DNA from 2 places in the Tepidibacillus fermentans genome. Region 1 is predicted to be linked to the other one. Evidence: predicted binding sites of a transcription regulator. Region 1 holds the regulator's gene; the other holds the start of a gene.
What was found. Region 1 encodes Rex, which represses fermentation and respiration genes when NADH is low (regulators of the CRP and FNR family bind a similar motif). Its sites were predicted from a motif close to TTGTGAAATATTTCACAA; they were not measured.

Region 1 (11,659 bases):
TTAGGATAGAATCAAAATAAATGAAGTTTGTTCATTTGTGAGCAAAATGATTGAAAATATTGTACAATATAGGCAGGAATAAAGAAATGGATTTTGCAGCGATATTATTAGCTGGTGGTCAGAATAAACGAATGAATCGATATCCTAAGTGGGATTTAATGATGGGGCAGGAAACGATGCTACAGCGGTCGATCCGATATTTAAGTAAATACTCGCAGGAAATCTTCATTGTTTCAGGTGGCGAATATCGATTTCCGTCATTTGATCATGCACGAATCCCAATTCATGTGGTCTATGATTCGACTCCTTATTTGGGACCATTAAATGGAATTCGAACAGGTCTTAAGGAAAGTGATCATCATTATCACTTTGTTGTTGCAGCAGATATGCCGTTTTTTTCGATGGAGTTCGCTTGTTATATGGTGGAATTAGCGGAAACAAGGCAAGTCGACCTAGTTATACCAAAATGGAAAGGGCAGTTGCAACCATTATATGGAATTTATGCAAAAAACGTATTAGACTCGATAGAAAAAGTATTAGTAGAGGGTAAGAACAGCCTTGTAAAATGGATCTTCGAGCAAGAAAATAAAATGATCATTGCTGAACAAATCGTGGCTCGATTTAATCGCAACGAGAGAATATTCTTTAATATGAATCATCCAGAAGATTATCAGCAAGCATTAGTTTGGATCAAGGAGGAAGATTGTGAAAAACGAGATGTTAAAAGAAATTAGAGTAGAGGATGCCGTGGGGTATACTCTTGCTCATGATTTAACAAAGATTGTACCAGGAGAGTTTAAAGGAAGGGCTTTTAAAAAAGGTCATGTGATTCGTGAAGAAGATATTCCAGAACTCTTAAATATTGGCAAAGAACATATCTATGTCATTGATTGGAAGGAAGGGTATCTTCACGAAAACGATGCTGCCATTCGTTTGGCCAAGGCAATCGCAGGCAAAAACGTCGAAATGAATGATCCCTATGAAGGAAAAGTGACATTAACTTCATCTATTTATGGACTTGCGAAAATCGATGAAGAATTGGTTCACCAAATCAATCATGTACAAGATGTTGCTCTAGCGACAATTGTAAATCACAAAATTGTACAACCAGGTTCTAAATTAGCAGGTACAAGAGTATTACCTCTGATTGTTGAAGAGAAATGGGTAGAGAAAGTAGAACAATTGGTAAAAGGAAAAGCGGTCATTCAAGTAAAAGAGTTCATTCCTTTTAAAGTGGGACTTGTTACCACAGGGAGCGAAGTATATAAAGGAAGAATAAAAGATCGCTTCAGACCAATTATTCAAAGGAAGTTAGAAGCATTTGGCTCAACACTAATCGAACAACGATTTGCTCCTGACGATATTGATCTGATCCAAAGGGAAATTAATGATTTTGTCGAGAAAAAAGTAGATCTGATTCTTGTTTCGGGTGGAATGTCAGTCGATCCTGATGATCGAAGTCCGTTTGCCATTCGGGAATTAGCAAGTGAAGTGGTCACTCAAGGTACGCCCATGCTACCTGGGTCGATGTTAATGATCGCTTATATTGGCACCATTCCTGTTTTAGGATTACCTGGTGGTGTGCTTCACGATCCCTATACAGCATTTGATGCAGTTTTACCTCGTATCTTAGTAGGCGAAAAAGTAACCAAGGAAGAAATTATTCGTCTCGGTTACGGAGGTTATTTCGGTTGTTAAACAAGCAGATTCCCATCATTAGTTTTGTAGGTTTCTCAGGTAGTGGTAAGACGACACTATTAACGAAGATCATTGCTGCCTTTAAAGAGAAAGGTTATCGAGTGGCTACGGTTAAACATGACGCCCATCGGTTTCAAATGGATGTACAGGGAAAAGACACATGGAAATATGCTCAGGCTGGATCTGATATCGTACTGATCAATTCGCAAGAAAAACTAGCAATGATTGAAAATTTAGCAAAACCAATCTCATTTGAAGAAGTTGTATCACACATAGAAAATGTTGATATCATTTTTGTAGAAGGTTATAAACACGAGTCTCCGCCCAAAGTTTTATTAGTTAGAAGAGAAACGGATCTAGAACTACTTCCTCAATTAAAAGATGTAATCGCGATTGCAACATCTCTACCATTACAACTAGAAGAAGTCCCGGTTTATGATATAAACGACTTTAATGGGATTGTTCATTTCATTGAAACGAAGATATTGGGGGAGAAAAAGCATGGCTCAAGAAAATAAAATACCTCACGTAACAGCAAAGCGCTTACCGCTTTATTATCGCTATCTTGAAAAATTGCATCTCATGGGAAAACAACGAGTTTCATCCGCACAGTTGAGTAAAGAATTGCTGATTGATCCGGCAACGATCCGTCGCGATTTTTCCTATTTAGGGGAACTGGGAAAAAAAGGCTACGGATATAATGTCAGCTATTTACTTCAATTTTTAAGAGATTTTTTAAAACAGGATGAAGTAACAAACGTTATCCTTATTGGTGTTGGTAACCTAGGAAAAGCATTATTACATTACAATTTTTATAAAAGTAGAAATACCAAAATCGTAGCGGCTTTCGATAGTGATCCCAACAAATTTAATCGGGAAATTGATGGAATTCCCGTCTATGGGATGGAAAGCTTAAAAGAGGTTGTCGATTTATTCCGTGTAGAAGTGGCAATTTTAACCGTACCTGTCTATGTGGCCCAACAAGTAACGGATCAAGTAGTTGAGGCAGGTGTCAAAGGAATCCTTAATTTCACACCTTCACGTTTAACGGTTCCGCCAAATGTGAGAGTTCATCATATTGACTTAACAACTGAACTACAAACATTGGTGTACTTTTTAAAAAATCCCAATGTGTTAGAAGAAGAAAAGGAGACTGAAGCTGAAACCGCAACTGAGTCACAATTCGATTCTTAAAATAAGAAATTGTTTACTGAATGAAAACCTTGAAAGAAAGGAATCGGTTTTTATGGAGGAAAAAGATCAAGCCATGACGGTTATTGGTCATCTAGAAGAACTAAGGAAAAGAATTATCTGGACCATTATCTTTTTTGTGATTTCTTTGATTGTTGGTTTTGTGTTAGCTGATCCTGTGATTCGCTATTTTACACATGATCTAAATGCCAAAAATATTACTTGGAATGTTTTTCGATTATCTGATGCTTTAAGAGTGTATATGCAATTTGCATTTGCGATTGGAATTACGCTTTCTCTTCCCTTTGCTTTATTTCAGGTATGGAGATTTATCTCACCAGGTTTAACGAAGAGAGAAAAAAAAGCCACAATTTGGTTTATCCCCACGGCATTTATCTTATTCTTACTGGGAGTGTCATTTGCTTATTTTATCCTTTTTCCAATGGTCGTTACTTTCTTATCCAATCTATCAAAACAATTAGGTGTCGTTGAAGTATATGGAATCTCCCAATACTTTAGCTTTATGCTGAATATTGTGCTTCCATTTGGTCTATTATTTGAATTGCCAGTTGTTGTCCTGTTTCTAACACGGTTAGGAATTGTTACACCGAAATTACTAATTCGTATTCGTAAAATTGCATATTTTATATTGGTCATTGTCGCCGTTACCTTAACGCCGCCAGAACCAATGTCAGACATTCTTGTGTCTATTCCATTGATCTTGTTATATGAAGTTAGTATTTTCCTCTCAAAGTTGGCTTCGAAAAGACGCCAACAAGCATTAGAAGAAATTTAATATGAACAGCAAAAAGCACGTCAACCTGAAGAAGGAAGCGTGCTTTTTGTTTGTTTATTTTTCTGTATTGATATTACATCGTGTCAGGCGTAATGCTTTGAAGGCCAGGCCAATCTACCTCATCGGCGTATTGTGTAAAACCATCATTATTTTAGTAAAAAGTTCCTAAAAAATTTAAAAGAAACACGTAATTTTTCTATTTTCTTGTCTGTATACAATAATTGTCTTGCTTTTCTATAAATAAAAAGGGGTAAAAACCAAAATTCTTAAACTTCTTCCATTTTAAAAGAAAATCAAAATAATAAAAAGAATTATGATATTGGGAACAACAAAAATGGAGAAAGAATTATTGAAAATATTGATATACTTTTAAAATTGTCTATTCCAGTAGTTGTTAGCATGAATATTGATAAACAGAATATCACACAAATAGGAGATATGTTTAGTTTGATGGAACAAAGGGGTTGGGCAAATAAAGATTTATTTAGACTTGAGATTGCCAGGGTAGATGATAGGCTAAACGAAATAAATTATCCTTATATGTTTAAAGAATACGAGTTATTATTAGAATTAATGAAAATATTTGAGAAAATCAACAACATTCCTTCCAATTATAAGATTGTTTTTTTAAAGTCTACGTTCTATTTATCAAATTTAATAAAGATACATTTTAATCAATATGAGGCCGGCAGATCAAGATATCATTACTGTTGGTCTACATCGTCGCTATATGATGGATATTACATAGATTCATCTTTAGATGCCTATAGATGTCCTTATTCTGTTGGTAGAAAAGAATTTAATATAGGAAATATTACGTCAAATAATGTTAACCTAAATAGTTGGATGAATCATAATTTAATAAATAGAAACGATTGTTTAATTTGTAAATTGGGTGGTTATTGTAGTGGAGGGTGTTACCTAACGAATCAAATTGATAGAAAAAAACAATGTATGGAAGAATTGTCTAATTTCAACGGATTTATTGAAGAAATTTTTATACCCGAACTAAAGAAATTTGTAAATATATAATTATAAAATTTGATAATTTGGAGAAGAAAATATGAATTTATCATTACTGACAACTAATAAAAACTTTAAATATTATTTTTATGGGCAGGCTATATCAAGATTTGGGGATTCCCTGTTTATGTTTGCTATAGTATGGTTCGTTTTGCAAATATCAAATAATTCAGCACTTCTTTTTGCTTTAGCTATGATCAGTATGAGCCTACCAGAAATACTTTTTTCAGTATTTGGAGGTACTCTAGGTGATAAGTTTAATAAAAAGAACATATTAATTATAATCGATATATTATCTATAATTATAAATATCATTGTGATAATTTTGACTATTGTTCAATCTTCTATTCTATTATTTTATCTAATATTTTTTATTCATGGTATGTTACAGGCCATTTGGGTTCCTAATTATTATTCATTTATTCCGACGATTGTAGATAAAAAGGATTTAACAAACGCGAATGGATTTATGGAGTTGGTAGATCAGGTGAATTTCGTAATTGGGCCTATTTTAGCTGGTTTCCTAGTCAAATTTACAGGTCTTGAGACTATATATGTGATAAATACTTTAACATTTATAATTTCTATTTCACTTATGCTCCGTATTATTTATAACCCTTCAACTCTTGATAAAAATGGAAAAAGAGAAGCCTCTAAAATTTTTGACTTAAGTGAAGTAAAAGAAGGTTTATCATATATAAAAGGTAATAAAATCATACTTCGGTTAATGCTAATTTATAGTCTTTCTAATTTTGTAAGTGAACCCTTTTTTAGCTTACTCATCGTATTGGTAAAAGATAGCTTTGAAAACCCTTTATATATAGGGATTCTTAATTCTTCATTATCTATAGGATTGATTATTGGTTCATTAGTAAGTTTTAAAATAAAAATTTCTCATATGAAATTAATTATATTGAGTGAAATTCTAATGGGAATTTTAATGATCATTTTTATAATGGCCTTCCCCCACATCTCAACTTTTCTTATTTATATCCTAATCGGCGTAATATTAAGTGTTGAACAAATTAATGTTAATACTCTCTATCAATTGTACACTAAAGAAGAGGTCATGGGGAAAATTATGGGTATCCGAGTTTTTTCAACACAATCACTTAGGCCAATTTCGAAAGGAATAGGTGGCTATATTGCTGACCGAATAGGTGTTAAGTACATTATGTTGATTTCGGGATTGTTAGTCTTCTTAAATGGATTAATTTTTTATAGCAATCACTTATCTAATAAAATTCAAATAAAGGAAGAACAAGTTGAAAACTGACGATAATAACTATTCATTATTTATATAGATCACTTACAGCATCCAACGCAATTTTATAATATTGGGATGCCGGTTTATACTTTTTTGACTCTTTATAGAAATTACCCAATTCCTCAGAAATCGGTAATAAATGCTTCCACATTTTATTTTTATAATAATATTCTATAGCTTCTTTCATCAACAATTCGTACTCTGCCAATTGATTTTGCTTTAAGAGTAATTTAGCCTCAATTATCTTAAAATGGTAGGCATCCTCTTCCTTATTACAATATTGCTTAGCTTCTTTAAGAATGTTAGTTAAATCATCTAAGGAATTTTGTTCTAAATATATCTCCATAATAGATTCATATGTAATAAACAGCTCATTATTTGTGGCTTTATTAAGTTCTAAACTTTTTAAAAAGTAATCCATACTTTTATTTAATTTCTTAAGGTTTTTGTATACGATTCCTAAGTTATGATATATTTTCCCTTTAAGTTTTTCATTATTAAAATTTTCAGCTAGATCTAAAGCTTTTTGCAAATTTTGTTCTGCACTGGCAAAATCTCGTTCCTCTATATATAAACCACCTAATAAAGTATAATTTTCAGCTGCATTTGTCCATTTGTTTTCATGAAGATAAACATCTAAGGCATTATTAGCATACGGAATGGCTAGATTTGTTTTGTTTAATTTTGCCAAAGATAAGGCAATATTGTAGTTAGTTCCGGCCTTTATAATCGGATCTTTTACTAAAGGAAGTTGTTTAAGAAAACATTGGTAACTATCCTCATATTGTTTATTTGTAAAATGGTTGACAGCATTTAGGTAATAATAAGTTTCTTTAAAAAGTTCTGAGGGAATACGGTCTATCTCCACGATTTCGAGAAGGGGTAATAATTCTTTCTCATAAATTATTGCAAAATCCTTATGATTGTTTGTTCTGAAATAATAGTAGCTTTCTAACAAATAATAGAGAGCTTCTTGATCGATAGAGTTAATATAAGGATAATCTTTTTTTATATTCTCTAAAATTGACTCTGCTTCATCTAAGTTTTTAAGATCTAGATTCGCTTTCAAAGAGGATAATTTGGTCTCTAAATCATGATCAATATCCTTATATCTTGTTAAATATTCTTTTGGCACATTAAGTTTTTTTGCAATTGCGATTAATATCTCTTCTGAAGCACCATTTTTACCAACCTCAATATTGCTTAAGTGAGAGTAGGATATAACACCTGAAGCAAAGTCTTTCCTTTTAATCCCCAAAGATTCACGTAATTTCTTAATTCGATTACCAATATGCATGACGTTGCCTCCTTCTTAAATATGTAGGAGCGATAAACAAATTACATTATTTAATTCCATTTTAAAGGAAAATCAACAATGATAAAGAAATAGGTAATCAAAGATTAGCACTAATTTTAAAAATATGAAAAAAAAGGAGCATTCCTGTTAGAAAGAAATTTTGAGGGTTAACAAAAAAGAGCCCTCTTGGTATAGTACAGGGTGTCAATGCATTGACCCCGAATTTAATAAATATCAAGGGAGGACTCAAAATGAATTATAACCAAAATCACAAAATAGCGCAAATCAAACCAACAACACTAATCATTGGTATTGATGTTGCCAAAGACAAACATGTCGCACGTGCACAAGATGACCGTGGCATAGAGTTTGGAAAGCGTCTGATCTTTGAGAATCGAATATATGGCTTTCAAAAACTGGTGGACTATGTCGAAAGACATAAAAAAGAAAAAAATAAAACTCATGTTATTTTTGGTGTCGAGCCGACTGGCCATTACTGGTTAAATCTAACCTATTTTCTAATCGCAAAAGGATATGACTTTGTTTTAGTAAATCCAATGCACGTAAAGAAAAGTAAAGAGCTTGATGATAACTCCCCAACGAAAAACGATACCAAGGATGCGAAAGTAATTGCACAGCTGATAAAAGACGGGAGATACTCCGTACCTAATCTCTTAGACGGGATATATGCCGAACTGAGAGAAGGCGTCAAATTAAGAGATCAACTCGTCCAACAGCTCATGATTACTGAAGGTCGCATTCAGAATCACATTCAACGGTATTTCCCAGAGTATTTCGATGTTTTTGGAGATTGGGAAGGAAAGGCTGCACTTTGTACGCTAAGGTTATTCCCCTTTCCCTCAGAAATAATCAAGATGACTCCGGAAGAAGTTTTAGGAAAATGGAAGCCGTTTGTACAACGTGGTGTTGGAATTAAACGAGCAACGAAGTTGGTGGAAACAGCCAAAAAAAGCATTGGTATCAAAATTGGTATACAGTTTGCTAAACGTGAATTGGAATGTTTACTTGATCAATACGAACTGTACAAACAGCAATTAGAACAATTAGATCAAGAAATTGAGACCATTGTAGAAACGATACCAGGGGCTAAAGAAATGATGAATATACAAGGCTTAGGTACCATAACTGTTGCCCAGTTCTTCGCTGAAGTTGGTGACATTACAAAGTATAAGCACTCCCAGCAATTAGTGAATTTAGCAGGGCTATCCTTGAGAGAACACAGTTCTGGAAAGTATAAGGGGAAAACTCGAAGAAAAAACTTATTTATGTTTCTATTCTGACCCTGTTACTTTAGCTCAGGAAGCAGCAATAAGTTATACTGCGGAGGTTCAAAATCTTTATACTGAGCTTGTAGTATATGCTAGTGAAGATGGTATTGATGGTCCTACTTATTCTGCTCATTATGATAGATTTGCTTATCAACCATAATTATTTGTTCAAGGAAGGGAGATATCTTTATGAAAAGGATTATTTTTGCTAGTCTTATAATAGCATTGATGTTTAGTGGAATTGGGTACGCTGAATATACGGAACAAACTAAAAACAATGGTGTAAAACATCAAATAAAATCGGAAAGTCAAATTACTTCTCAACCAGCTCAGGTTTCCTTGGAAAAGGGCAAAGAGCTTATGTCTAACATAGAAGTATTATTGCCAACTTATCTTCCTAAGAACTATAAAATGGAGAATGTAATATATAATGAACCACCTGCGGAATTCAAAAATGGAGTTAAACTTAATATAGAAGCACATAAAGCAATTACTATCAGATATAGAAATCAAAATGACCCTAGTAATTGGATCGACTATACAACAAAAGCTGCACAAGTAATAATTGGAGACAATGATACTCAAGATTTAATGATACAAGGAGTGGAAGGGCAAATATTAGAGTATCCGGATAAAGAGATAATTGCTTTGAGTTGGTATAAAAATAAGACTAATCATTTTATAATTTCAAAAGGTAATATAACTAAAGAAGAAATTCTTAAGTTTGCTGAGTCATTAAAGTAATTAAAATAGTAGGTAGATAATATTATTTGATAGTGGTTAAAGCTTATTAGTGGTTCAAGCAATCATGCCCATTATCTTTTCTAATTGATAGAAAATTGCTATTAGTATTTAAATATTAATGGGACGGTGAGAAATTATGAATAAAAAAATATTTATCATAATTTTCCTTTTAAGTATGGGGCTTACAGCTTGTAGTAAAAATACATTTCCTAGTGATATTGAAAGAGAAATAGAAAAACAGATGGATGTAAATATAACAATCCCTACACAGGAGAATTTACCGATAACCTTTATTAGTTTATTGCTACCACCCGAATTAGATTTAAAAACAACGGGAAATCGTTATATTGCTCAAGTCATCTATGCAAACGAAAAAGGAGAGCTCATATCATTAACTGATGAACAAAAGCAACAAATTGAGGAAAATAATAGAATGAGAATTCTTTATGGTGAATATAAAGGTGAAAAGACTGTTGAACTTAATATAGGAAAAGGTTCATCTTCTTTATCAGGCTCAGAAAATAAAAAAATTGGGGATGTACTAGTAGAATACAAATTAGAAGAAACAAAACGTGGAAAAATATTATTCCTACTATTTAATGATAAAGATGTTTATTACTTGATGAAATTTCATTTAAGTAGCCTATTTACTGAACAAGATGGATTAAATTTTGCAGCAGATTTAATCAATAACACAAGATAATAATATAAGTATTTCAAATAATTATCTACATTAGTCCTGTCCAATTCCTAAAAGTAAGGAGAATTTTGGACAGGAACAACAAAAATTAACAATAGATGGTCCGTTAATTGTAAAAGATGAACAATTTTTCCATAAAATAATAATTTTATTTAACTGGATAGATAAATACTTTAAGAAATTTACAACCTAAATTCCCTTATATTTGTAATGCAGGTTAATTTCTATTGAAATAATTTACAGACTGGTGTACTGTTGTGCCCAATCTGTTCGTTACATTCCTATGGAGGACTTTTTATGAAGAAAACGGTTATTATACTTGAAATGGTTTTATTTCTGATTACTTTACTGCTTGGGTATTTATATTTACAAGAACAGAAACAAAACAAAATTTTATTGGAAATTATTAATGAAGATGCATATGGTATTTTTTTCTCTTCATTGTCTAGTATGAAGGAATTAGAAGAAACATTAAATCAATGGATCGCGAAGAAAACCATAACTTTAGATGATATGGACGGAATAAGTAATTTATTACAGGAGAATATAGCTAATTTAAATGGTTTGTATGCAACCTACAATAAAATTTATACAAAGAATTTACAGTCACCCCTCATATTTAATGATTACTTTAAAGGTTTACGAAACTTTTTACGTAATTCAAACGCTCGGAGTATCGAGGGTAGTAGTATATTACTAGATGAAGATGATTTAGAAGAACTCAAAAGCTATCAAATTAAGTTAAAATTGATCAATCAGATCTCAAATGAAATATTCCCTGAAGAAGAATGGGAATCCATTCAGGATAAAGGCTTTTTTAATGATTCAAGGTGGATTCAATGGTTTGAAAAATCCGAACAAATTATTATAAGGCCTGAATAAAAAATTAGTAGTGTTGTGAGTACGAAGCAATACTAATCCGAACTAAAATACCTATATTTCAATTGCTTATCGCGAATAACAGATTGGTAAGTTTTAAAAGGGGAATTATAATGATAAGAAAAGATTTTCTGGATTTGTTCCTCGTGATCAGAGTCAGCCCGATCATACTTTCCTTACAGGTGATGTGGCATTAAAACTAATTGGCGATTGGCAGGAGAAGTTCTCACTATTAGTTAGCAATCCTGAAGCTACAATTAAACTTTTTACCGAAGAAGAAATTACTAAATTACATGAACATGGGCTAACTAATACTCAGATAAATATTATGAGCTCTAAGGCTGTAAAAACTTTATTAGATCTATTTGAAACTGAGATTATGAAAGATAGTGAACGTAAGATTGTAATTGAATCGTTTTTGAAAAACAAATGTACCTCGATTCAGGATAGAAACACCTATTATTGTCCTAATGGCAACAAAGCCATACTTTCTCTACCATAATAAATGAATGCTTCACTAATTACTAATTTGGAAACGATTATAATATTCTTATTGGTGTTCCTCGTAGCACTTATTTTTTTTGTATCTTTCGTTGGAATATTATGCTAGAATTTGGGCATACTGTTTGACGGAAAAATTTTAATAAAACGACTTGAAAAATATGCTAAGTTTTATTATTATTAAAAATGTGTTAGCACTCTATTAAGGCGAGTGCTAATAAAAGGATAATAAACATAATAAGGAGGTTTCTGTGAAGATGATTAAACCAGTTGG
Region 2 (11,659 bases), on a different contig from region 1:
AGAATCGGAGTTATTGTAACCATTGCTTTTATTCTGACTCGTTTCGCTACCTTCCGGAATTTAATCGATCATAAGTCAGACCGATTGACAAAAATCAAACTGATGATTCTTTTTGGGATCTTTGGCATTATTGGAACTTACACAGGAATTGCAGTCGAACCATATCAAGGGACGACATTGTGGGTTTCCGATGTGATTCATATTCAATTTAATGAAGCCATCGCCAATTCCCGTGTCATTGGTGTTGTCATTGGAGGATTATTAGGCGGACCAGTGGTTGGACTTGGTGCAGGGTTGATTGCTGCGATCCATCGAATGTTACTTGGAGGATTTACAGGTTTGGCATGCGGGGTATCAACGGTTGTAGAGGGAGCGATGGCAGGAATTGTTTATAAAAAAATCGGGAATCGACGCATTGTCCCTATTGGAACTGCTTTTTTTACGGGATTGGTTGCCGAGACCGTGCAAATGGCTATTATTTTACTTTTGGCAAAACCTTTTGAAAAGGCACTTGCTTTGGTTCAAGTCATTGGTTTACCGATGATCGTTGCAAATAGTATTGGAATTGCGATTTTTATCGCGATTATTCAGAGTGTTGTTCATGAAGAGGATCGGATTGAAGCTGATCAAGCACAAAAGGTTTTACATGTGGTTGACCAAACTTTATTTCACTTAAGAAAAGGCCTAAATGAAGAATCAGCGAAAGAGATTTCAAAATTACTACTAAAGACAACCAATGCTTCTGCCGTATCGATCACAAACCAAGAGAAAATTTTATCCCATGTTGGATTAGGAGATGATCATCACACACCGGGACATTCGTTACTTACAGAAGCAACGAAACAAGTACTGAAATCCGGTAAGGACTACGTTGCCAAATCTTTTGATGAAATTCGCTGTCAACAGCCTAAGTGCCCATTACAAGCAGCGATTATCGTTCCGATCAAAAAAGCGGGGGAAATCATTGGAGTTCTTAAATTTTACTTTGCGAATCAAAAACAAATTCGACTCGTTGATCGGGAATTAGCTTTAGGGCTAGGTGGCCTTTTATCCCATCAAATTGAAGCGGTTGAGGCTGAAAAGCAGGCAAAGTTGGTGTCTGAGGCAGAAATAAAAGCATTACAAGCACAAGTCAACCCTCACTTCTTATTTAATTCATTAAACACGATTGTGGCGTTAATTAGAACAAATCCAGATTTGGCAAGAAAACTCCTGATCCAATTAGGAAACTTCTTTCGTCAAAACCTAAATGCTTCTTTACATGAATTAGTTAGTATCGGACAAGAAATCAACCATACTAGGTCCTATTTATATATTGAACAGGCAAGGTTTTTCGATCGCTTGCAAGTCGAATTCCAAGTTGATCAAGAAATTGAACATGTTTTACTTCCCCCGCTTACCCTTCAACCATTAGTTGAGAATGCGATTAAACATGGACTTAAAGGGATGAAAAATGGACGAATTCGCATTAACGTACAGAAACAAGAAGAGATGGTCTACTTGGCTGTGATGGATAATGGAATCGGAATCGACTCAAAGCGAATTGAGTTATTGTTGAACCAAAGAGTAAGATCTAAAGAAGGAACTGGATTTGGATTATATAATGTCCATCAAAGATTGATTAGTCGATATGGGGGAGCTTCAGGTCTTCATATTGAAAGTGAACAAGGAAAAGGAACAAAGGTCTGGTTTCTCATTCCAATTGTACAAAAACAGGAGGTTTCTAAATGACGATTAAAGTACTGATTGCAGATGATGAAATACTTGCAAGAGATGAATTAACATATCTATTAAATGAGTATGAAGAGATTGAAATTATTGGCGAGGCAAAGGATGGGAAGGAAGCTTACGAAAAAATTGTTGAACAAAAACCTGATGTCGTTTTTTTAGATATTTATATGCCTGAGATGAATGGATTAGCTGTAGCTAAAAAAGTAATGGAAGAAGATATAAATACACTGATTGTGTTTTCAACGGCTTATAACGAACATGCAATCAAAGCGTTCGAGATGAATGCTGTCGATTACTTGTTAAAACCATTTGATGAAGAAAGACTAGCAAGTACGATCGAAAGAATTAAAAAACGATTAGAAAAGCCAAATCATGAAAAAATAAAAGAACTCATTTACCAAATGATGGGTGAGGACAAATTAAAAGAGGAGAAGAAAAATATCTCGAAGTTGGCAATTCAAACAGATGAACGAGTGATACTCTTAGATCCAAGGGAAATCGTATATGCTTATCGTGAAGGAAGAGGTGTACGAATAAAAACGATGAAAGATACGTATGTGACAAAATTTACATTACAGGTATTAGAAGATAAGTTGAAAAAATATTCTTTTTTTCGAACTCACCGAAGTTATTTAGTCAATCTCGACTACATTGAAGAACTTGTACCATGGTTTAATGGTGCTTATAACTTGACGATGAAAGACAATGAACAATCAAAAGTTCCGGTTAGTAGGCAATATGTGAAGATGTTAAAAGATATTTTGGGATTATGAAATGCGAAATAGAACGAGCTATATACCATTTAGACATGAATTTTAACATTTAGGAAATAATTCGACACAATTCCCTCATTTTTCATTACAATCATATTGCAAACGCATTCATTATCTGATTTAATTTTTTGAAAAGAGGGGGAATTATTTATGATCACATTTATCCTTTCCTTTGTCGCGTTGGTATTAGGATATATTTTCTATGGCCGTTTTGTGGAAAAGGTTTTCGGTGTAAATGAAAACCGTCCGACACCTGCTTACGCGAATCAAGATGGAGTGGACTTTGTACCGATCAGTACGAATCGAAACAGTTTAATTCAATTATTAAACATTGCCGGATTAGGTCCAATTTTTGGTCCGATTTTGGGCGCACTATGGGGACCTTTAGCATTTGTTTGGATTGTTCTTGGTGGTATTTTTGCTGGAGCCGTTCATGATTATTTTTCGGGAATGTTATCGGTAAGAAATAACGGTGCTCAACTTCCAGAATTAGTAGGAAAATACCTTGGAAATGGTATGAAACAATTTGTTAACGTATTTTCATTAATTTTATTAATTCTTGTAGGTGTTGTTTTCGTTACTGGTCCAGCTGGACTAATCGCAACTTTAACTCCTGATTGGATAACACTTGGAATGGTTTCCGCTTTTATTTTCTTTTATTATATCTTGGCAACCTTATTGCCGATTGATAAAATCATCGGAAAGATTTATCCAATCTTTGGTGCATTTCTAATTATCATGGCATTAGGAGTAGGTGGCGGTTTAATCGTTAAAGGATATGCCATTCCTGAATTAACATTTGCTAACCTACATCCAAAAGGATTACCTGTATGGCCATTACTTTTTATTACGATTGCTTGTGGTGCAATTAGTGGTTTCCATGCAACACAATCTCCACTAGTTGCAAGAACGATTCAAAATGAAAAATATGGGCGTAAAATTTTCTATGGAATGATGATTGCTGAATCTGCGATTGCCATGGTTTGGGCGGCAGCAGGTATGGCTGTATTCCATGGAACTGATGGATTACAAGATGCTTTAGTTCAATATGGTGGACCTGCGGGAGTGGTTCGTCACATTGCGATTACGATGTTGGGAGCAGTTGGCGGGACCCTTGCGATTATTGGGGTAATTGTACTTCCAATTACTTCTGGTGACACCGCTTTTCGTGGTGCTCGTATTCTAATCGCTGATTTCTTCAAAATGAGTCAGCGCAAAATTAGTAGCCGTTTGATCATTACCATTCCTATGTTTGTTGTCGGTTATCTACTAACATTGATTGACTTTAACTTCTTATGGAGATATTTCTCTTGGGCAAACCAAACAACAGCAATGATTATGCTTTGGGCTGCCGCAATGTTCTTGGTTCAAGAAGGAAAGAATCACTGGATTGCAAGTGTTCCAGCAACCTTTATGACAGCAGTTTCCTTCACTTATATTTTACAAGCACCAGAAGGATTTAGCTTACCAACAAGCATTTCCTATCCTGTTGGTTTAGCGATTACGGTCGGAATTGCTGTGTTATTTGCAGTGAAAGCACTAAAAGTAAAAAAGCGAGCAACCATTGCAATAGAAAACTAAGTTAATAGTAAAGTAAGAGAGGGTGAGACTCGGATGAAACCAATCATACCCATCTTTGATATTCAGGTAGACATGACAGAAAGGGTAAAAGAATATATCAAGGATCGTGGTGGAATCATCACCTTAGCAGAAGCTCCACAAACTGGGTGTTGTACAAACTTTGTGTTTGTAGGAGCAGAGTTAGGAAAACCAAAAGAAGAAGGTTACTACCGAGTCATGGAACAAGATGGGATAACCATCTATTGGGACCCATTTATTCTAAAAAAGGATAAAAAATATGAACTCGATTTAGAAGGTTTGTTCAAGTGGAAGACGATTGTTGTTCACTAAATAAGTCAGCCATACGACGGTGTAGGCTTGTATGATCTATGAATATACAAACCAATATAGGCTAAAAATAGGAAGCAGCGATCTATTCAGGTCGCTGCTTTTTGTGTTCCAGTTTTTCCTTTGGGACGTAAAAACTAAGGCCATCTTCGGTTTCACAAAGGTACCAACCTTTTTTGATTTTTAGAATCTCAACGCGTGTACCAGCTTTTATCGAACGTACCTCACAACAACCGTGATCCACCATAAATGTTTCCTTAACGGTATAATAATCATCACTTTTAATAAATGCTTCTAATTCATTTTTTGCAGGAAGCGATTCTTTAAATGAACAATTTTTTGTTTGACAGTACAGTTCCTCGTCATCTCTTTCTGAATATAATGTATAACCGCATATCGGACAGGAATACTGGTATAACAATAATGTGGACATATTTACCCCCTCCAATTCGATTTATCTAATAAATGATTTTATCAGAATTTTGCTATGATTAAAAAGAAGCTTTACAGCTTGTCTTATATTCGTATATGATATGTAAGTCAAAAAAAAATTTTTATGAGGTGTTTAATAACATGTAGGAATGAAAAGAAGGTGATTGACATGATCGAAATCTACAAAACCATCGATGATCAATTAAAAAAACTGGAAGAATTAGATAAAGGGGTATGGGTAAACTTAACGAATCCGACAGAAGAAGAAATTTTATGGGTAAGTCAACAATTGGATTTGGAACTAGAACATATTAGGGCGGCATTGGACGAGGAAGAAAGGCCACGAATTGAAACAAGTAATGGGTGTACTCTAATCCTTGTGGATATTCCAATTCCAACTGTTGAAGAACATTCTGGCTTATACACGACTTTACCTTTAGGAATTATTCTAAATGAAGATAGTATTGTCACTGTTTCTTTGAAAAAGAATGCGATTATTAATGATTTTATTGAAGGAAAAGTAAAATCATTCTATACGTTTAAACGGACAAGATTTATATTACAACTCTTATATAAAAATGCCACGTATTTCTTACAATATTTGAGGCAAATCGAAAAAACAAGTTACCGGATTGAACTCGAATTGCATAAATCGATGAAGAATAAAGAGTTAATCGAGCTTCTCGATTTAGAAAAATCCTTAGTTTATTTCTCTACATCGTTAAAAAGTAATGAGATTGTGTTAGAAAAAATGTTAAAGCTCGATTCGATTAAAAAATATCCAGAGGATACGGATTTATTAGAAGATGTTATGATCGAAAATAAACAGGCAATTGAAATGGCGAGTATCCATATTAATATCCTAACTGGTACGATGGATGCTTTCGCATCTGTCATTTCCAATAATCTCAATATCGTGATGAAATTTTTAACATCGATTACGATTGTGTTATCGATTCCAACCATGATTGCAAGTTTTTTTGGAATGAATGTAGATGTTCCATTTGAGAACAATCCCCATGCATTTATGATTATTGTTTCAATTTCTACGTTATTGTCGGTATTCATTTCTTTGATTTTTATAAAGCGTAAAATGTTTTGAATAGATTATAAACCAAAAAGCTGTTGGAACAATTCCAACAGCTTTTTACGTTCAACGGATGCGGATTTCATGAAAAATAGGTGATGGTATAGTCTTGAAAAAGGTAAGATTCATAAACTAGCAATGAACATATATTGAAAGGAGGTTAACTCCGTGGCAAATGCAAGGACCAGTTGGTTTGGAGGTTTTTCATGGATATGGTGGATCATTATCATTGTGTTATTCATATGGTTATTTTGGGGGTTCTTTGGGATTTTGTAACATAAACTGAATTTGCAAAAAGGGTCATCCATGGGGATGGCTCTTCTTCTAATTAAGGCGATCACCCATTTTTATAGAGATTAGGCTTTTCAACTATACAAAGCTAGGGGAATTTACATAGGTTATAGTACAAAGGACATTAAAGTCCAATAGAATCAAAAAGGAGGGTTTGATTATGGCTGATGGAGTTAAAGGTTGGTACGGAGGATATAGAACTCTATTATTGTTCATCCTTCTCGTGATTATTTTCTTCTGGTTTATTGGTGGCACTTGGTGGTAATCCGAAGGGGGAAGGCCTTGGTCTTCCCCTATTTTGCAATTTATCAATATAGCTGATGTGTAAAAAGGAGAGGAAGATATGGCGGCAAAACCAAGTTCAATAAGCGACTGGTTCTGGATCTGGTGGATCATTATTATCTTCCTATTTCTATGGATCTTTTGGAAAATCTTTAGTCTCCGCTTTTATGATCTAGGCTACTACTGGTGTCCATGGTAGAAGTACTCAGGAATGTTTAAGGGAGATCGTCTCCCTTTTTTTTATAGTAGCAAGAACACCTTTTAAATTCATTCTCATACTCCTTTGAAAGGGGGTGAAAGGAATGGCAGCGAATACCAACTTCTTTGCTGGTGGTTGGAGCTGGATCTTTTTGATCATTATTATTGCATTATTTATTTGGCTTCTTTGGGGCTTCAGCTCTTATGGATATGGTGGATACGGTTACTATTACTAATTACTAGGTGAATCACTATTTTTTCTTCAATAATGGATAATTAACTATACACTCTTTTAAGATCGATCATAAAGTATGGTAGAAATGGCAAAGGAGGGATAAAGAAATGGCAGGTGGATACGGCGGAGGATATTTCTTTAGCTATAGAACATTATTGCTGTTCATCCTTCTCGTGATTATCTTCTTCTGGTTTGTTGCTGGGGTTTGGTATTAACCCATTTTTAAGTGGAAATAGACATTTACACATACCTGTTATTCATGTCATTCATAAAGTAATGTAGAAAAAAGAAAAGGAGGGATAAAGAAATGGCAGACGGGTACGGTAGAGGATATTACTGGAGCTATAGAACATTATTGCTGTTCATCCTTCTCGTGATTGTCTTCTTCTGGTTTATTGGTGGCACTTGGTGGTAGTAGAAAATCGGGCATGTAACTAGAGCAGATCAAACTCCAATCACATATTTTAAAATTGAGGGTGAAAAAATCCTCAAAAATCAAAAATGGAGGGATAAAGAAAATGGCAAATGGATATGGAGGCTATTTCTGGAGCTATAGAACATTACTCTTGTTCATCCTTCTCGTGATTATCTTCTTCTGGTTCATTGGTGGCACTTGGTGGTAGTCAATGGGGGATTTATCCCCCTTTTGTACATAACAAATAGCAATTGTTATGTGACTCTCTTGAGTCGATTCTCAAAAAAGTTTTTTAGAAAACCCTCCTCTAAAAAGTCTGCATCAAGCAGACTTTTTCTCAGATCAGAAATTGGACATTTCGCAAATTTCAACGAATCTGAGTTCTAACCTCTAACATCTGATTCTTGGCATTTAACCAATTGTTCAATTTTGACTTCTGACCTCAGACTTCTGCCTTTATTATGCTGGGCACTCATCCATTCGATATATGTTTATGTGTATTGGTCAAGAAAGGTTCCGACAAAAACAAAAAAATAGTCCACTGAATTGGTGGACTATTTTCTTGAAATACTGAGAAATTGACGATTTCATCCATTTCAACGAAACCGACTTCTAACCTCTAACTTCTAACTGCTAATTCCTGTTTCGGCTGATAGATACAGAATGGGTCGCTTTCTAGATAATCTCCTGTTACTGCATAAGCTCTGGCTCTTGAACCACCACAAGTCTCACGATATTCGCAGATTCCACATTTTCCTTTGTATTTATCAGGATTACGTAAATCTTGGAAAATCGGAGAGTTTCGATAAATCTCAGCTAATGGCGTTTCTCGTACATTTCCAGCATAAACAGGAAGAAAGCCACTTGGATAAACCTCACCAATATGGGAAACGAAAACAAACCCTTTTCCATCATTAATCCCTGCTGCTCGTCCAATATGGTCATTTAATTTGGGAACAGAAGCTATGGCCTCTCCTTGATGTTTTTCCATAATGTATCGACGGTAATGAGGAGCTGCTGTCGTTTTAATATCATAGGGTACCTTTGAACTTAAATTGGACAACCATTCGAAGACTTCTTCGTGTTGAACAGGCGAAATCATATCTTTGATCTGACCACGTCCTGTTGGTACAAGGAAGAAAACACTCCACAATTCTGTTCCAAAGTCTTCTACCATTTTGGCGATGTTTTTTAAATCATGAATATTATATCGGCTTACTGTCGTGTTAATTTGAATCGGCATATTTAGTTCTTGTAAGTAGCGTAATGCTCTCATTGTAAGATCATAAGAACCTTTTGTACCACGGAAATGGTCGTGAATCTCGGCAATTGAACCATCAAGGCTAAATGCCCAACGGGAAAGTCCAAGTTCGTATGATTTTTTCATTGCTTCCTTGGTTACCTTAGGTGTAGCACTTGGGGTCATGGATGTACGAATTCCTTTTTTGATCGCATAATCCATCAATTCAAAAATATCAGGTCTCATTAAAGGATCTCCACCAGTAAAAACGAGGAGAGGGCTACCCATATCGATGATTTGATCGATTAATTGTTTTCCTTCCTCTGTTGTTAATTCTCGTGGATCCCGATGGTATTGAGCCTCTGCACGACAATGTAAACAATGTAAGGCGCAAGCTCTTGTTACTTCCCAAATGGTAATAAAGGGAGATTGATTGTAGTCAGGGATTCTCATCCAATACACCTCACAATTATGATACAAATATTGTAAAGTAAACTTTTCACTATGTATATGATAAAAATCACAGACAGCTTGATAAATTTTTCTATATCATAACTATACCATTTTAAAGAATTAGATCAAAGAGGACACATTTATGAAGTAGAACACATCTATGACCCAGAACTTGGCTTAAATATTAGAGATTTAGCTCTAATTTATGATATACTAGTGTTTGAAAATTTTGTTCTTTTGTGCAGAGGTTAGTTGTTAGAAGTTAGATTAGATGAATTGGCGAAAATGCCAGTTTACAAAGAAAGGAGAAATAAAGTCAAATGAAAGTGTTTTATGATTTGAAAATGCCAGTAGAATTAAAGGAAATTAAGGAAATCTTGAAGCCTTATGGGGGCCGTTGCGCCAAAATCAATGATGGAAAGCTAGAATACCAGATTAAAGAGGAAAAGGAACAGGAAGCATTACAGGCATTAAAAGAAAAAGGTTTAGTAGATTGATAATTGGACAGAAGGAGAGTCACGGATATTGACTCTCCTTTATCGATGACATACAAGCCAGCACCATCAACCGATAGTGATGCACGTATACATGGCTTTTTTTATTTCTTCCTCAGACAATGTAATCATTTCATCCACATATAGCTTTGTTAATTTCAAGGGTGAGATCACCAACCTGTTTTACGACTAATTTGTCTGCAATACTTTTAGTGTCTGGTAATTCGACTAATTTATTCTGTTGAAAGGATTCCGTCATCGCTGCCGCTTATAACCCAATCGCTTGAATCTAGGGATTCACAACCATATTAATTAATATAATTTTTCAATTCCTCTAGATTCTTAATACAGATTTCTCCACGTTTCATTGTTAAAATACCATTTTTCTCTAACTGCGACATCATCCGATTCACGTTTTCTCTTGCAGCACCAATAAAGTTTGCTAATTCCTGATGGGTTAATGATAATTGGATTTTAATCCCGTTCTTCGTTTGGATTCCGTAATCTTCTGATAAACGAATCAATGCCGAAGCAAGGGCACCTAATTTACCATAAAGTGTAATATCTCGGAGTTTGGACTGTGCAACATGTAAGCGCTGCCCCATTATCTGAATGATAGAGATCCCGATTTCCGGATAACGGTGAATGATCTTTTCCAGATCTTCATTTCGAATCATCACGACCTCACCGTCTTCAAGCATTTCAGCTGTTGCAGGATAGGTAGTTTTACGGAATAAAGCAACTTCAGCAAAAAGATCACCGGGTTTACGAATATTAAGAACGACTTCTTTCCCTTCAGGGGAAGATTTGCTCAGACGAACTTTTCCTTCCCGTAAGAAATAGACTGCATCTGCAGGGTCATTTTCCACAAATAAAATGGTTCCTTTACGTACCTGTTTGACGGTTAAGGCATTTTGTAAAAGTTCTTTATTTTGATCGGATAACTCAGCTAATAGAGGTATGAGATTAATGATTTGTTTGGTAGGCGATGGTGAATGGATCATGGATACCAACTCCTTTAAAAATTTTTAACAACCCAGCCCTCTTCGGTCAAAATCCCGTCAACAGGGATATCCCAAGGATCAATATTCCAATTCCCTCTAATAATCTGGAATTGATAAGCCAGAGCAATCTTTGGAATGTGTTTAGGTATTTTTCTCAAAAAATGATCATAATAGCCCATTCCATGACCAATGCGATTCCCTTGCATGTTAAAAGCAATCCCTGGAACGATAATCAGATTGAGTTGATCCACTTCAACAGGATCAATCCACTCTTTTTTTGGTTCGCGTAAGCCAAAGTACCCTTGTTCGACTATGGTTAAGTCTTGAATTCGACTAGGGATAAGATCACGTTCTTCCTTTACACAAACCGGAATCGAAACCTGTTTTTGCAGATTGAGCGCTTTGGAAACAAGATTATCAGTCTGTACCTCTTTGGGATAGCTTAAATAGGACATGATATGATTCGCCTGATAAAACATAGTCGATTCAAATAAATACTCTAGAATTCGCGTGGATAACGTGTGGACTAGATGATCGGGTAAGCTGGAACGTCTTGCCAATAATTCTTTACGAATCACTTCTTTTGTATAAATCAAACCGGTCACTTCCGATCTTTATACTGAGGATAGGGACTTGTATGTTCTATCACCGCTCTTAACCTATTTATAGAATCATACAAGCCGAATATAGAACATTAAGCTTTTGTTCACATAAATATCTATGTCCATTTTAATAATTTATGAGTATTAATTCAATTATCAACTTGAAAATAGGGAAAAAAAACCTATAAAAAAAGGGGGACTCCCCTATGAAACAAATAGGGGGTTTTGGTGATAGGATAATAATAGAAAAATCACAAACCATAATGTATTCCCAATCTCTATAATACCAACTGTTTTTGGAACAATTAGTCTTGTTTTGGGGGTAAAAATTCCCCGAATGGTTGAGAACAAGAATGCGATCATCAAGTAAGGACCTGAGAGATAGAAAGATAAGATTGGTAACGCAATCATATAGAAATAAGCAAGCCTACGAAAAGCTAGGTTTTGTTTCTCACGGTATAGGGTTTTCACATAGAGTGCCGAGCCAAAGAAGAACAAAATCTGAAGGGACCAC

Region 2: EDD72_RS01190 (TIGR04053 family radical SAM/SPASM domain-containing protein) is a predicted target of Rex. The motif match lies at 9,186-9,203, and genes of this name have one in related genera.

What each region holds. Positions count from the first base shown of each region.
Region 1 covers NZ_SMAB01000020.1:13,149-24,807, reverse strand. Annotated here, with positions in the region: gene mobA (molybdenum cofactor guanylyltransferase) at 87-734, shown strand; gene EDD72_RS10525 (molybdopterin-binding protein) at 703-1,698, shown strand; gene mobB (molybdopterin-guanine dinucleotide biosynthesis protein B) at 1,692-2,216, shown strand; gene EDD72_RS10515 (redox-sensing transcriptional repressor Rex) at 2,200-2,892, shown strand; gene tatC (twin-arginine translocase subunit TatC) at 2,945-3,685, shown strand; gene EDD72_RS10505 (SPASM domain-containing protein) at 4,061-4,717, shown strand; gene EDD72_RS10500 (MFS transporter) at 4,749-5,984, shown strand; gene EDD72_RS10495 (helix-turn-helix domain-containing protein) at 6,001-7,272, opposite strand; partial or broken gene EDD72_RS10490 (IS110 family RNA-guided transposase) at 7,524-8,543, shown strand; gene EDD72_RS10485 (DUF4367 domain-containing protein) at 8,751-9,305, shown strand; gene EDD72_RS10480 (hypothetical protein) at 9,442-10,008, shown strand; gene EDD72_RS10475 (hypothetical protein) at 10,303-10,887, shown strand; gene EDD72_RS10470 (hypothetical protein) at 11,072-11,386, shown strand; gene groES (co-chaperone GroES) at 11,637-11,659, shown strand, end outside.
Region 2 covers NZ_SMAB01000001.1:247,828-259,486, reverse strand. Annotated here, with positions in the region: gene EDD72_RS01220 (LytS/YhcK type 5TM receptor domain-containing protein) at 1-1,731, shown strand, start outside; gene EDD72_RS01215 (LytR/AlgR family response regulator transcription factor) at 1,728-2,504, shown strand; gene EDD72_RS01210 (carbon starvation CstA family protein) at 2,655-4,085, shown strand; gene EDD72_RS01205 (CC/Se motif family (seleno)protein) at 4,119-4,415, shown strand; gene EDD72_RS01200 (SH3 domain-containing protein) at 4,498-4,845, opposite strand; gene EDD72_RS01195 (magnesium transporter CorA family protein) at 5,014-5,946, shown strand; gene EDD72_RS12440 (hypothetical protein) at 6,566-6,703, shown strand; gene EDD72_RS12920 (hypothetical protein) at 6,807-6,938, shown strand; gene EDD72_RS01190 (TIGR04053 family radical SAM/SPASM domain-containing protein) at 7,972-9,045, opposite strand; gene EDD72_RS12435 (hypothetical protein) at 9,366-9,542, shown strand; gene EDD72_RS01185 (Crp/Fnr family transcriptional regulator) at 9,848-10,543, opposite strand; gene EDD72_RS01180 (5-formyltetrahydrofolate cyclo-ligase) at 10,558-11,139, opposite strand; gene EDD72_RS01175 (YwiC-like family protein) at 11,350-11,659, opposite strand, start outside.